Regions from separate parts of the Streptomyces sp. NPDC093065 genome, predicted to be linked through region 3. Evidence: riboswitches for the same ligand, from Rfam matches in the RefSeq annotation. Region 3 holds a riboswitch; each other region holds the start of a gene.
What was found. Region 3 has a riboswitch for cobalamin ahead of ACIQFU_RS18040 (CoA-acylating methylmalonate-semialdehyde dehydrogenase). Riboswitches for the same ligand answer to the same signal wherever they lie in the genome.
Positions count from the first base shown of each region.

Region 1: it holds a riboswitch for cobalamin, as region 3 does, so the genes downstream of both, ACIQFU_RS25000 (CoA-acylating methylmalonate-semialdehyde dehydrogenase) here and ACIQFU_RS18040 (CoA-acylating methylmalonate-semialdehyde dehydrogenase) in region 3, are expected to answer to the same signal.
Region 2: it holds a riboswitch for cobalamin, as region 3 does, so the genes downstream of both, ACIQFU_RS07015 (iron chelate uptake ABC transporter family permease subunit) here and ACIQFU_RS18040 (CoA-acylating methylmalonate-semialdehyde dehydrogenase) in region 3, are expected to answer to the same signal.

Region 1 is NZ_JBIVPJ010000015.1:107,551-111,395, reverse strand. Features, by position in the region: gene ACIQFU_RS25010 (ABC transporter ATP-binding protein) at 1-185, shown strand, start outside; gene ACIQFU_RS25005 (ECF transporter S component) at 182-1,003, shown strand; cobalamin riboswitch at 1,058-1,239, shown strand; gene ACIQFU_RS25000 (CoA-acylating methylmalonate-semialdehyde dehydrogenase) at 1,427-2,950, shown strand; gene ACIQFU_RS24995 (acyl-CoA dehydrogenase family protein) at 2,957-3,845, shown strand, end outside.
Region 2 is NZ_JBIVPJ010000003.1:235,810-239,654, forward strand. Features, by position in the region: gene ACIQFU_RS07000 (BlaI/MecI/CopY family transcriptional regulator) at 1-126, shown strand, start outside; gene ACIQFU_RS07005 (M56 family metallopeptidase) at 133-1,065, shown strand; gene ACIQFU_RS07010 (fasciclin domain-containing protein) at 1,380-2,039, shown strand; cobalamin riboswitch at 2,100-2,286, shown strand; partial or broken gene ACIQFU_RS07015 (iron chelate uptake ABC transporter family permease subunit) at 2,321-2,796, shown strand; gene ACIQFU_RS07020 (flavodoxin family protein) at 2,813-3,268, opposite strand; gene ACIQFU_RS07025 (alpha/beta fold hydrolase) at 3,313-3,845, opposite strand, start outside.
Region 3 is NZ_JBIVPJ010000009.1:145,916-149,760, reverse strand. Features, by position in the region: gene ACIQFU_RS18040 (CoA-acylating methylmalonate-semialdehyde dehydrogenase) at 1-1,246, opposite strand, end outside; cobalamin riboswitch at 1,500-1,694, opposite strand; gene ACIQFU_RS18035 (ECF transporter S component) at 1,736-2,551, opposite strand; gene ACIQFU_RS18030 (ABC transporter ATP-binding protein) at 2,548-3,845, opposite strand, start outside.

The DNA.
Region 1 (3,845 bases), on a different contig from region 3:
ACGACGTCGAGTTCGCCGCCCGCGCCGCCGACCGCGTTGTCGTCATGGCCGAGGGAGACGTCGTCGACGACGGTCCGACCCCGGACGTCATCGTCTCCTCTCCCGTGTTCGCGCCCCAGACGGCGAAGATCCTCGCCCCGCTGCCCTATCTGACCGTCGACCAGGTGAAGGCGGCCCGATCATGACGACGACCACCGCCGCCATCCGGCTGACCCCACGCGTCGGCGTCGTCATGACCCTGGCGGCGTTCCTCGGTGTCGTCGCCTTCTTCTGGCCGTTCGTCGTCGCACCCGGGAAGTTCGGATCGAACTACGTGCCCCCGCTCATCTTCGGCGTGCTCCTGGTGCTCGTCCTGTGTGTGGTCCTCTCGGAGATCGCCGAGGGCGGCATCGACTCCAAGGCCCTGGCCATGCTGGGCGTCCTGTCCGCCGTGAACGCGGCCCTGCGTCCCCTGGGCGCCGGAACCGCGGGTATCGAGACCGTCTTCTTCGTCCTGGTCCTGGCCGGCCGTGTCTACGGCCCGGGCTTCGGCTTCACCCTCGGGTGCACCTCGCTGTTCGCCTCGGCGCTCATCACCGGCGGGGTCGGGCCGTGGATGCCGTACCAGATGTTCGGCTGCGCCTTCGTCGGGATGCTCGCCGGATTCCTTCCCCGGGCCACGGGCCGTCGTGAGGTGCTGATGCTGGCCGTCTACGGTTCCCTGTCCGGCTATCTCTTCGGGTTCCTCCTCAACCTCTCCTTCTGGCCGTTCTCCCTGGACCCGAACAGCTCCATCGCCTACCTGCCAGGACTGCCCTTCACCGAGCAGTGGCAGCGCTACGTCGCCTTCGACGTGGCCACGTCCCTCGGGTGGGACACCGGGCGGGCCGTCACCAACCTCGTGTGCATCCTGCTGGCGGGGCCGGCGGTGCTGACCACCTTCCGGCGAGCCGCACGCAAGGCCAGGTTCCGCGCTCCGGTCCGCTTCGCCGGACCCCGGACGGCCGATTCCGAACCTTGCTGACCCGTCGTGTCCGGGGACCCGCTCACGGTACTGGATTTACTAGGACGTCCAACTATATAGTCGCGAGCACAAGGCCCGCGGTGCAGGGAAGCCGGTGTGATTCCGGCACGGTCCCGCCACTGTGACCGGGGAGTACGCCGTCGAGCAGGACGCCACTGACGAGCAGGATGTCGGGAAGGCGGACGGCGCGCGCTGATCCGGGAGTCAGGATACCGGCCGCGGGATGTTCCGTGTTGTCCACGAGGATGGAGCTGACACGCATGGCACCGGTGTGTATCCACGACCCTGGTGAGCCCCCCGTCTGACAGGGCTTTGGGCCATGAGCGTTCCCGCGTTCCCGGCACCCGTACGCCACCGGCGTCCGCGTGCGGGGTGAGCGCGCCATCCCCGGATCCCGATCCCTCCTGACGAGAGCAGGCAGTCATGGTCCGCGAGCACGAACGCGCCTCCGTGCGCGAGTTGACCCACTTCGTCGGCGGCAAGCGCACCCCGGGCACCTCGGGGTCCTTCGGCGAGGTGTACGACCCCAACACCGGCGAGGTGCAGGCCCTGGTGCCCCTCGCGAACCGCGCCGAGACCGAGGTGGTCATCGCCGACGCGGTCCACGCGCAACGCGAGTGGGGCGAATGGAACCCGCAGCGCCGCGCCCGGGTCATGATGCGCTTTCTCCAGCTCGTCGAGCAGGAGAAGGACACGCTGGCCCGGCTCCTGTCCGCCGAGCACGGCAAGACGATCGCCGACGCCCACGGCGACATCCAGCGCGGACTGGAGGTCGTCGAGTTCGCCGCCGGCATTCCGCACCTCCTCAAGGGAGAGTTCACCGACAACGCCGGCACCGGCATCGACGTCCACTCCCTGCGCGCCCCGCTCGGCGTCGTAGCCGGAATCACCCCCTTCAACTTCCCCGCGATGATCCCCCTGTGGAAGGCCGGCCCCGCGCTGGCCTGCGGCAACGCCTTCGTCCTCAAGCCGTCCGAACGGGACCCGTCCGTCCCGCTGCGGCTCGCCGAACTGTTCCTGGAAGCGGGACTGCCGCCCGGCGTCCTCAACGTCGTCAACGGCGCCCGCGAGACCGTCGACACCCTCATCGAGGACCCCCGCGTGGCCGCCCTCGGCTTCGTCGGCTCCACTCCGATCGCCGCGCACGTCTACGCCACCGCCGCTGCCCACGGCAAGCGCGCCCAGTGCTTCGGCGGCGCCAAGAACCACCTGATCGTGATGCCGGACGCCGACCTCGACCAGGCCGTGGAGGCGCTGATCGGCGCCGGGTACGGCTCGGCGGGGGAGCGGTGTATGGCGATCTCGGTCGCCGTCCCGGTGGGGGAGGAAACCGCCGACGCGCTCGTGGCCCGGCTCAAGGAACGCATCGCCGCGCTGCGGATCGGCCGCAGCGACGACCCTGAGGCCGACTTCGGTCCCCTGGTCGGCCGGGACGCCGTGGACCGGGTCCGCTCCTACGTCGACCTCGGCGTCGAGGAGGGCGCGGACCTCGTTGTGGACGGGCGGGACTTCGTCCTGGAAGGGCACGAGAACGGCTTCTTCGCCGGCGCCTCCCTCTTCGACCGGGTGACACCCGCCATGCGCGTCTACCAGGAGGAGATCTTCGGCCCTGTGCTGTCCGTGGTGCGCGCCGCCGACTACGAGGAGGCGCTGCGCCTGCCCAGCGAGCACACCTTCGGCAACGGCGTGGCGCTCTTCACCCGGGACGGCGACACCGCCCGCGACTTCACCCGGCGCGTGAACACCGGCATGGTCGGCGTCAACGTGCCCATCCCGGTGCCGGTCGCCTACCACACCTTCGGCGGCTGGAAGCGTTCCGGCTTCGGCGACCTCAACCAACACGGCCCGGACGCGATCCGCTTCTACACGCGGACGAAGACGGTCACCTCGCGCTGGCCCGCCGGCCTGCGGGAGGGCGCGAGCTTCACGATCCCCACGATGGGCTGAGCGGCCATGACCAGCACCCTGCTCACTGAGGACCAGCAGGCCCTCGTCGAGACCACCCTGGACTTCGCCCAGGATCACCTTGCCCCGCACGCCCTGGACTGGGACCGGGACAAGCACTTCCCGGTGGACGTGCTGCGCAAGGCGGCCGGGCTCGGCCTCGGCGGCGTCTACGTACGCGAGGAGTCCGGCGGCAGTGGCCTCACCCGCTCCGACGGCGTCCTGGTCTTCGAGACCCTCGCCTCCGGCTGCCCGTCCCTCGCGGGCTACCTCTCCATCCACAACATGGTCGCCTGGATGATCGACCGCTACGGCGCCGACGCCCAGCGCGAGCGGTGGCTGCCGCGCCTGTGCGCCATGGAGGACCTCGCCAGCTACTGCCTGACCGAACCGGGCGTCGGCTCGGACGCGGCGGCCCTGACCAGCAGGGCCGTACGGGACGGTGACGGCTGGGTGCTCACCGGCGTCAAGCAGTTCATCTCCGGCGCGGGAGCCTCCCAGCTGTACGTCGTCATGGCCCGCACCGGCGGCGAGGGCGCCGACGGCGTGTCCGCGTTCGTTGTCGACAAGGACGACGCCGGCCTCTCCTTCGGACCGAACGAACGGAAGATGGGCTGGAACGCCCAGCCCACCCGCCAGGTCGTCCTGGACGGCGTCCGCCTGCCCGCCGACCGGCTCCTCGGCCGCGAGGGCGACGGCTTCCGCATCGCCATGAGCGGCCTCAACGGCGGCCGCATCGGCATCGCCGCCTGCTCCTTGGGCGGCGCCCGCAGCGCGCTCGACCGGAGCCTGGCCCACCTCGCCGACCGCGAGGCATTCGGACGACGGCTGCTGGACGCCCAGGTCCTGCGCTTCCGCCTGGCCGACATGGCGACCGAGCTCACCGCCGCCCGTGCCC
Region 2 (3,845 bases), on a different contig from region 3:
AAGGTCCTGGACGCCGAGAGCGACCGGGAAGCGGTGCTGGCCAGCTTCGTCACGGGCCTCGACCCGGACGACGAACGGCTGCTGCGCGAACTGCTGGGGCACGCGCGTGCCGCGGAGGACGGCTGACACCGCATGGGGGTCTTCGTCTTCCTGCCACTGGTCCTGCCGCTGACGGCGTGGCCGATCGCCAGGCTGGCCGAGCAGCACCTGCACCCGCGCACCGCGACCAGGCTGCTCACCGTCGTCGCCGCCGTGATGGCCCTGTGCAGCACCCTGTGCCTGGCCCTGGTGATGGTGGTCGGCACCGCCCAACTCCCGGGAAACCCGCTGCCCGACGCCTGGTCGGACCCCGAGGTGCGGGCGGCGGTGCCCTACGACGAGGTCGTCGGCAAGGCCGCGATCCCCGCGCTCTGCGCGGTCGTTGCGGCCTCGGTGCGGGCCCTGTGGCGGCACGGCAGGGTGCGCCGCCGCGCCCACCGCGCACTGGCCGGGCTGCCGGGCACCGGGGTCGCCGTACTGCCGGACGACGTGCCCTACGCCTACGCGCTGCCCGGCGGACGACGGGAGCGTGTGGTGGTGAGCACGGCGCTGCTCGACTGCCTCGAAGCGGGGGAGAGGCGCGCCCTGTTCGCCCATGAGCGGGCCCATCTCGCCGCCCGGCACCACCGCTTCCTGCTCGCCGTCCGGCTCGCCGCGCTGGCCAACCCGTTCCTGCGCCCCCTGCGCACGGCCGTGTCCTACACGGCGGAGCGGTGGGCGGACGAGGCGGCCGCACGGACGGTCGGCGACCGCCGCGCGGTGGCGACCGCGATCGGCAAGGCGGCCCTCGTCTCCCGCGGCACCCCCGTCGCCACCCTCGCCGGTCTTGCGGCGCCCGGCCCGGTGCCCCGCCGGGTGGCCGCCCTGCTGGGTCCCGCCCCGGCCGTGCGCACCTGGCCCCCGGTGTTCACGTCCGTGGGGCTGGCGGCGTGGGCCGCGGCCGCCGGGACCGCCGTCTCGGCGATGTCGTCCGCGAACGCCGCCGTCACCATGTTCCTCATCCTGCGGGCCTCGACGCCGTTCTGAGGGTCTCTCACTCCCCGTCTCTCACTCCCTGTGGCGTCTTCGGGAAATCCCCAGGTCACAGGTGCTCTCCTGAAACTTCCTCACTCGATCGGGTGAGGAACCAATCCGGACCGGGGCCTGCTCCGGATTCCCCGTGTGAGGGAAGAACCGAGACCGTGCCGACCGCGAACCGGCGGCTGACCCCGGATCCGGGTCGGCCGGCCGCCACGTAACGGCACCGCCTGCTCGGCGGCCCGCCGCACACCACTTCAGCTCCGCACCACGACTCCGCACCGACGCAGCCTTCGAGCTGCCCGTTTTCAGGGAGATTTTCCATGAACGCCCGCATTCGCCGCTCCGCCGTCGCCGTTGTCGCGGCCGCCGTCCTGCCCCTGTCCCTGGCCGCCTGTTCCGACGACGGCGACAGCGGCTCCTCGGACTCCGCGCAGGCCTCCACCTCGGCCCCCGCGGCGGGCGACGACCAGTCGGCCGACACCTCCGGCGGCATGGCGGACTCCGACGAGCCCTTCGGCCCGGCCTGCTCCACGGTGCCGAAGGAGGGCGCCGGTTCGTTCGACGGCATGGCAAAGGACCCGGTCGCCACGGCCGCCTCGAACAACCCGGCCCTGTCCACGCTGGTGTCCGCGGTGAAGAAGGCCGGCCTGGTCGACACGCTCAACAACGCCGAGAACATCACGGTGTTCGCGCCGACCAACGACGCCTTCGCCAAGATCCCGAAGGCCGACCTGGACAAGGTCCTCAATGACAAGGCGATGCTGACCGACATCCTGACCTACCACGTGGTGGGTCAGAAGCTCGCCCCCAAGGACCTGGAGAACGGTTCCTTCGACACGCTGCAGAAGTCCAAGCTGACCACCTCGGGATCGGGCGAGTCCTACAAGGTCGACGACTCCGCCCAGGTCGTCTGCGGCAACGTGAAGACCGCCAACGCCAACGTGTACATCATCGACACCGTCCTCATGCCCAAGAGCTGACGCTCGGGCCCGGGGAGCGGGTCGGGCAGTGGCCCGCTCCCCGGGGGCTCGGCGGCCCTGTGGTAGCCGGCGCAGGCCAGTCGAACTCACCTGGTGGGTCAGGGAATCCGGTGCGAATCCGGAACTGACGCGCAGCGGTGAGGGGGACGGGCGGAGCACGGGCCACTGGGCGGCGCAGGCCGTCCGGGAAGGCGTTCCGCCCGGTCGAACCCGAGTCCGAAGACCTGCTGGCACCCGTGCCGCGTGCGGCGCGGGCCGCATCGTACGGACGGGCTTCGCGCATGAGCCCTCGACGCCAGTGGATCCTCCTTGCCCGCCGCACGCCCCTGGCGTGGGCGGCGGCCGGGGTCGTCGCCCTGTGCGCCTCCGTGGCCGTCGCCGTCACCATCGGTCCGGCGGACATCGGCGTCGCCGACGTGTGGTCCGTGATCGCCGCCCATCTCGGCGCCGGCACCGCCGCCGGGGACGTCTCCCCGCTGCGTGACGGGGTCGTCTGGGACCTGCGGCTGCCGCGCACCCTCCTCGCCGCGGTGTGCGGCGCCGGACTCGCCGTGTGCGGGGCCGTGCTCCAGCCCTGCTGCGCAACCCGCTCGCCGACCCCTTCGTGCTGGGCGTCTCTTCGGGCGCCTCGACCGGCGCCGTCCTGGTCGTCGTGCCCGGTGTGGGCGGCGGTGCGCTGTCCGTCCCGGGCGGGGCCTTCGCCGGGGCGGTCTGCTCCTTCGCGCTGGTGCTGCTGCTCAGCCGGCGGTCGCCGGGCCGAAAAGGCCCGGGGATCAGTCCTCCATCAGGCCGGCGGCGAGGGTGGCCCCCAGTTCCCAGCAGGCCCGCAGGTCGGCCTTGCCGGGCTCACCGGCCACGGTCACCGCGGGCGCCGCACGCTGCCAGCCGAGGCCGGTCGCGACCGACTCGATGCCGCGCACCGCGCCGGTGGTGTCGCTGCCCCCGTGGACGTAGTAACCGAAGGGACGGCCACGCGTCTCGTCCAGGCAGGGATAGTAGACCTGGTCGAAGAAGTGCTTGAGCGCACCCGACATGTAGCCCAGGTTGGCCGGAGTGCCGAGCAGGAACCCGTCGGCCTCCAGCACGTCGACGGCCGTGGCCGCCAGGGCCGCCCGCCGGACCACCCTCACCCCCTCGATCTCGGGCGCGCTCGCCCCGGACACGACGGACTCCAGCATCGCCTGGCAGTTGGGCGACGGCGTGTGATGCACGATCAGCAAAGTGGCCACACCGGCAGCCTGCCGCCCGGCACCCTCCGACCGCAAACGGGACACTACGGCAGCCGGGAGGTCCGCCTTGGCCGACGCCCTGCTCGCACCGGCGGCCCGGCCGCGAAGGCCCGGTCGAACTGCTCGGAAGGTGCCGCTTTCGGCGCGATCAGGTGGGCGACGGCAGCGGTCGCGGTGCGGTGCCAGCGGGCGTGGTGGCGGAGCATGGCGTGGTCGCCGTCCGCCATGAGCAGCATGCCCGCCCGGGCCCCGGCCGCGCGGGCCCGGGAGACGTACGCGACGGACTCGGCGGGGTCCGTGACGCGGTCGCGGTCGCCGTGCAGAAGGAGCACGTCCCGGCCGCGCAGCTGGGCGACGGGCTCGCCCGGCGGGCACCAGGGCGCCAGGGCCACCACGCCGCGTACCCCGTCGGCGTCCGCCGCGCGCAGGGCCGCCCGGCCGCCCATGGAGTGGCCGAGCAGGACCACCGGCACGTCACCGACGAGGCCGTGCAGCTCCTCAAGGGCGCGTCGGGTGTCCCGCAGCGGCTCCGCGGCGCCCCCGTTCCAGCCGCGGCTGCGGTAACGAACCCGGGCGA
Region 3 (3,845 bases):
AGATCGCGACGCCGTTGCCGTAGGTGTGCTCGCTGGGCAGGCGTAGGGCCTCCTCGTAGTCGGCGGCCCGTACGACGCACAGGACCGGGCCGAAGATCTCCTCCTGGTAGATGCGCATGGCCGGGGTGACCCGGTCGAAGAGGGAGGCTCCGGCGAAGAAGCCGTTCTCGTGCCCGGGGAGTGTGAAGTCCCTGCCGTCGACGACGAGTTCCGCGCCCTCCTCGACGCCGAGGTCGACGTAGGAGCGGACGCGGTCGACGGCGTCCTGGCCGACCAGCGGGCCGAAGTCGGCGTCGGGGTCGTCGCTGCGGCTGATCCTCAGGGTGCCGATGCGCTCCTTCAGCCGGGCCACGAGCGCGTCGCCGGTCTCCTCGCCGACCGGGACAGCTACCGAGACCGCCATGCAGCGCTCGCCCGCCGATCCGTAACCGGCGCCGATCAGGGCGTCGACGGCCTGGTCGAGGTCCGCGTCCGGCATCACGATCATGTGGTTCTTGGCGCCGCCGAAGCACTGGGCACGCTTGCCGTGGGCCGCGGCGGTGGCGTAGACGTGCGCGGCGATCGGGGTGGAGCCGACGAAGCCGAGGGCGGCCACGCGCGGGTCTTCGAGGAGGGTATCGACGGCCTCCCGGCCGCCGTTGACGACGTTGAGGACGCCCGGCGGCAGGCCCGCCTCCAGGAACAGTTCGGCGAGCCGCAGCGGAACGGACGGGTCCCGCTCCGAGGGCTTGAGGATGAAGGCGTTGCCACAGGCCAGCGCCGGGGCGGCCTTCCACAGGGGGATCATCGCGGGGAAGTTGAACGGGGTGATCCCGGCGACGACGCCGAGGGGCGCGCGCAGGGAGTGCACGTCGATACCGGTGCCGGCGTTGTCGGTGAACTCGCCCTTGAGCAGGTGCGGAATACCGGCGGCGAACTCGACGACTTCCAGGCCGCGCTGGAGGTCGCCGTGGGCGTCGGCAACCGTCTTGCCGTGCTCGGCCGACAGCAGCCGGGCCAGCGCCTCCTTCTCCTGCTCGACGAGCTGGAGGAAGCGCAGCAAGACCCGGGCTCGGCGCTGGGGATTCCAGGCACCCCACTCCCGCTGGGCACGTTCGGCGTCGGCGATCGCCGCCTCGGTCTCGGCCCGGCTCGCCAGCGGCACACGGGCCTGGATCTCGCCGGTGTTGGGGTCGTACACGTCGCCGTAGGCGCCGGAGGTTCCCGGGGTGTGCTTGCCGCCGACGAAGTGGGTCAGCTCGCGCACGGGGGCGCGGTCTTGTACGTCTTGCACGCGGACCATGGGTGCCTGCTCTCGTCAGGTGATCCGGATGGCGCGCCGGACAGCCGCACACCGGCGCGGGGGCGTGCGGGTGCGGGGCGGCGCGAGATCGCGTATGGCGAAGGGGGCCGTCAGGCGGTAACGGTCAGAGGCCGGGAAAGCCCGGGAACAGCGCTGGGATACCGCCGGGATCGTGAACGCACACCGGTGCCATGCGTGTCAGCTCCATCCTCGTGGACAACACGGAACATCCCGCGGCCGGTATCCTGACTCCCGGATCAGCGCGCGCCGTCCGCCTTCCCGACATCCTTCTCGTCAGTGGCGTACTGCTCGACGGCGTACTCCCCGGTCACAGTGGCGGGACCGTGCCGGATTCACACCGGCTTCCCTGCACCGCGGGCCTACGCTCACGACTATATAGTTGGACGTCCTAGTAAATCCACTGTCGTCGGCTATTCGGTGGAAAATGCCTGGTCAGTGGGGGTCGGACTCGGCCGTACGGGGTGCGGCGAAGCGTACCGGCGCCCGGAAGCGGGCCTTGCGCGCGGCGCGCCGGAACGTCGTCAGCACCGCCGGGCCGGCCAGCAGGACGCACACGAAGTTGGTGACCGCCCGACCCGTGTCCCAGCCGAGCGAGGTGGCGAGGTCGAAGGCGAGGTAGCGGTGCCACTGCTCGGTGAAGGGCAGGCCGGGCAGGTAGGCGATGGAGCTGTTCGGGTCGAGGGAGAAAGGCCAAAAGGAGAGGTTGAGGAGGAAACCGAAGAGGTAGCCGGAGAGCGATCCGTAGACGGCGAGCATGAGCACCTCCCGGCGGCCCGAGGCGCGGGGCAGCAGTCCGGCGAGCATCCCGACGAAGGCGCAGCCGAACATCTGGTACGGCATCCACGGCCCGACCCCGCCGGTGATCAGGGCGGAGGCGAACAGGGAGGTGCAGCCCAGGGTGAAGCCGAAGCCGGGGCCGTAGACGCGTCCGGCGAGGACCAGGACGAAGAAGACGGTCTCGATGCCGGCGGTTCCGGCGCCAAGCGGGCGCAGGGCGGCGTTGACGGCGGACAGGACGCCCAGCATGGCGAGCGCTTTGGAGTCGATGCCGCCCTCGGCGATCTCCGAGAGCACCACGCACAGGACGAGGACAAGCAGGACGCCGAAGATGAGCGGGGGCGCGTAGCTGGAGCCGAACGTTCCCGGGGCGACCACGAACGGCCAGAAGAAAGCGACCAGGCCGAGGAACGCGGCCAGGGTCATGACCACGCCGACGCGCGGCCCCAGCCGGACAGCGACCGCCGTCATGACCGCACATCCGCTTTGACCTGGTCGACCGTCAGGTACGGGAGCGGGGCGAGGATTTTCGCGGTCTGCGGCGCGAACACGGGTGAGGCGACGATGACTTCGGCGGTCGGTCCGTCGGCGACGATGTCTCCCTCGGCCATGACGACGACACGGTCGGCGGCGCGGGCGGCGAACTCGACGTCGTGGGTGGAGATGACGACAGCACGGCCTTCGGCGGCAAGGGTGTCGACGACACTGATCAGCTCGGTCTTGGCCCGGTAGTCCAGTCCGCGGGTCGGCTCGTCCAGCAGCACGATGCGCGGCGCGGCGGAGAGCTGGATCGCCAGGACGAGGGCGAGCTTCTGTCCCTCCGACAGGTCGCGGGGGTGGGTGGCGTCGTCGATGCCGGGCGCGAGCCGGTCCAGGACGGCGCGGGCTCGCACCTCGGTGGCGGATTCGGTGTCGGCCTGGTCGAGTTCCGCCTTGACGCTCTCCAGGTAGAGCAGGTCCGCCGGGGTCTGCGGGACCAGGCCGACGAGCTGGCGGGCCTGCGCGGCGGGTACGGCATGGGGATCGGCTCCGCCGCCTGGCCCGTCTACTTTCACGCTGCCCGCGCGGCGCGGACCGGAGCCTTGCAGGGCCCAGAGCAGGGAGGACTTGCCGGAGCCGTTGCGGCCCATGAGCGCTGTCACCTCGCCGGCGTGCAGGTCGAGGTCGACCTCCCGGACGGCGGGGACCCCGCGGTAGGTGACCGTGACGCCGTGCGCGGCCAGCAGACGGGACCGTGGCTGTGCCGGTTGTGGGCGGACCGGGGGCGGGGTGCGGTCGGTGAGGGTCGCGCGCAGGGGTGCGGCGGCGCGGCGGGCGTCGCGGACGGACAGGGGCAGCGGGGACCATCCGGCCGCCCGGCCCAGTTCCACGATCGGGGGCGCGATGTCGGACGTGCGCAGGATGTCGGCGGGCGGGCCGATGCGGGCGTGGCCGTCGCCGGGGAGGTGGATGACGCGGTCGGCGTACTGGACGACTCTTTCGAGGCGGTGTTCGGCCATGAGGACGGTGACGCCGAGGTCGTGGACGAGGCGGGTGACGGCGGCGAGGACCTCTTCGGCTGCGGTCGGGTCGAGGGCGGAGGTGGGTTCGTCGAGGACCAGGACGCGGGGGTGGGCGGTGAGGACGGAGCCGATGGCGACGCGCTGCTGCTGTCCGCCGGAGAGTTCGTGCAGGGCGCGGTGGCGCAGGTCGGCGAGGCCGAGGAGGTCCAGGGTCTCCTCGACGCGTTTGCGCATGGTGGCGGGCGGGATCGCCAGCTGTTCCA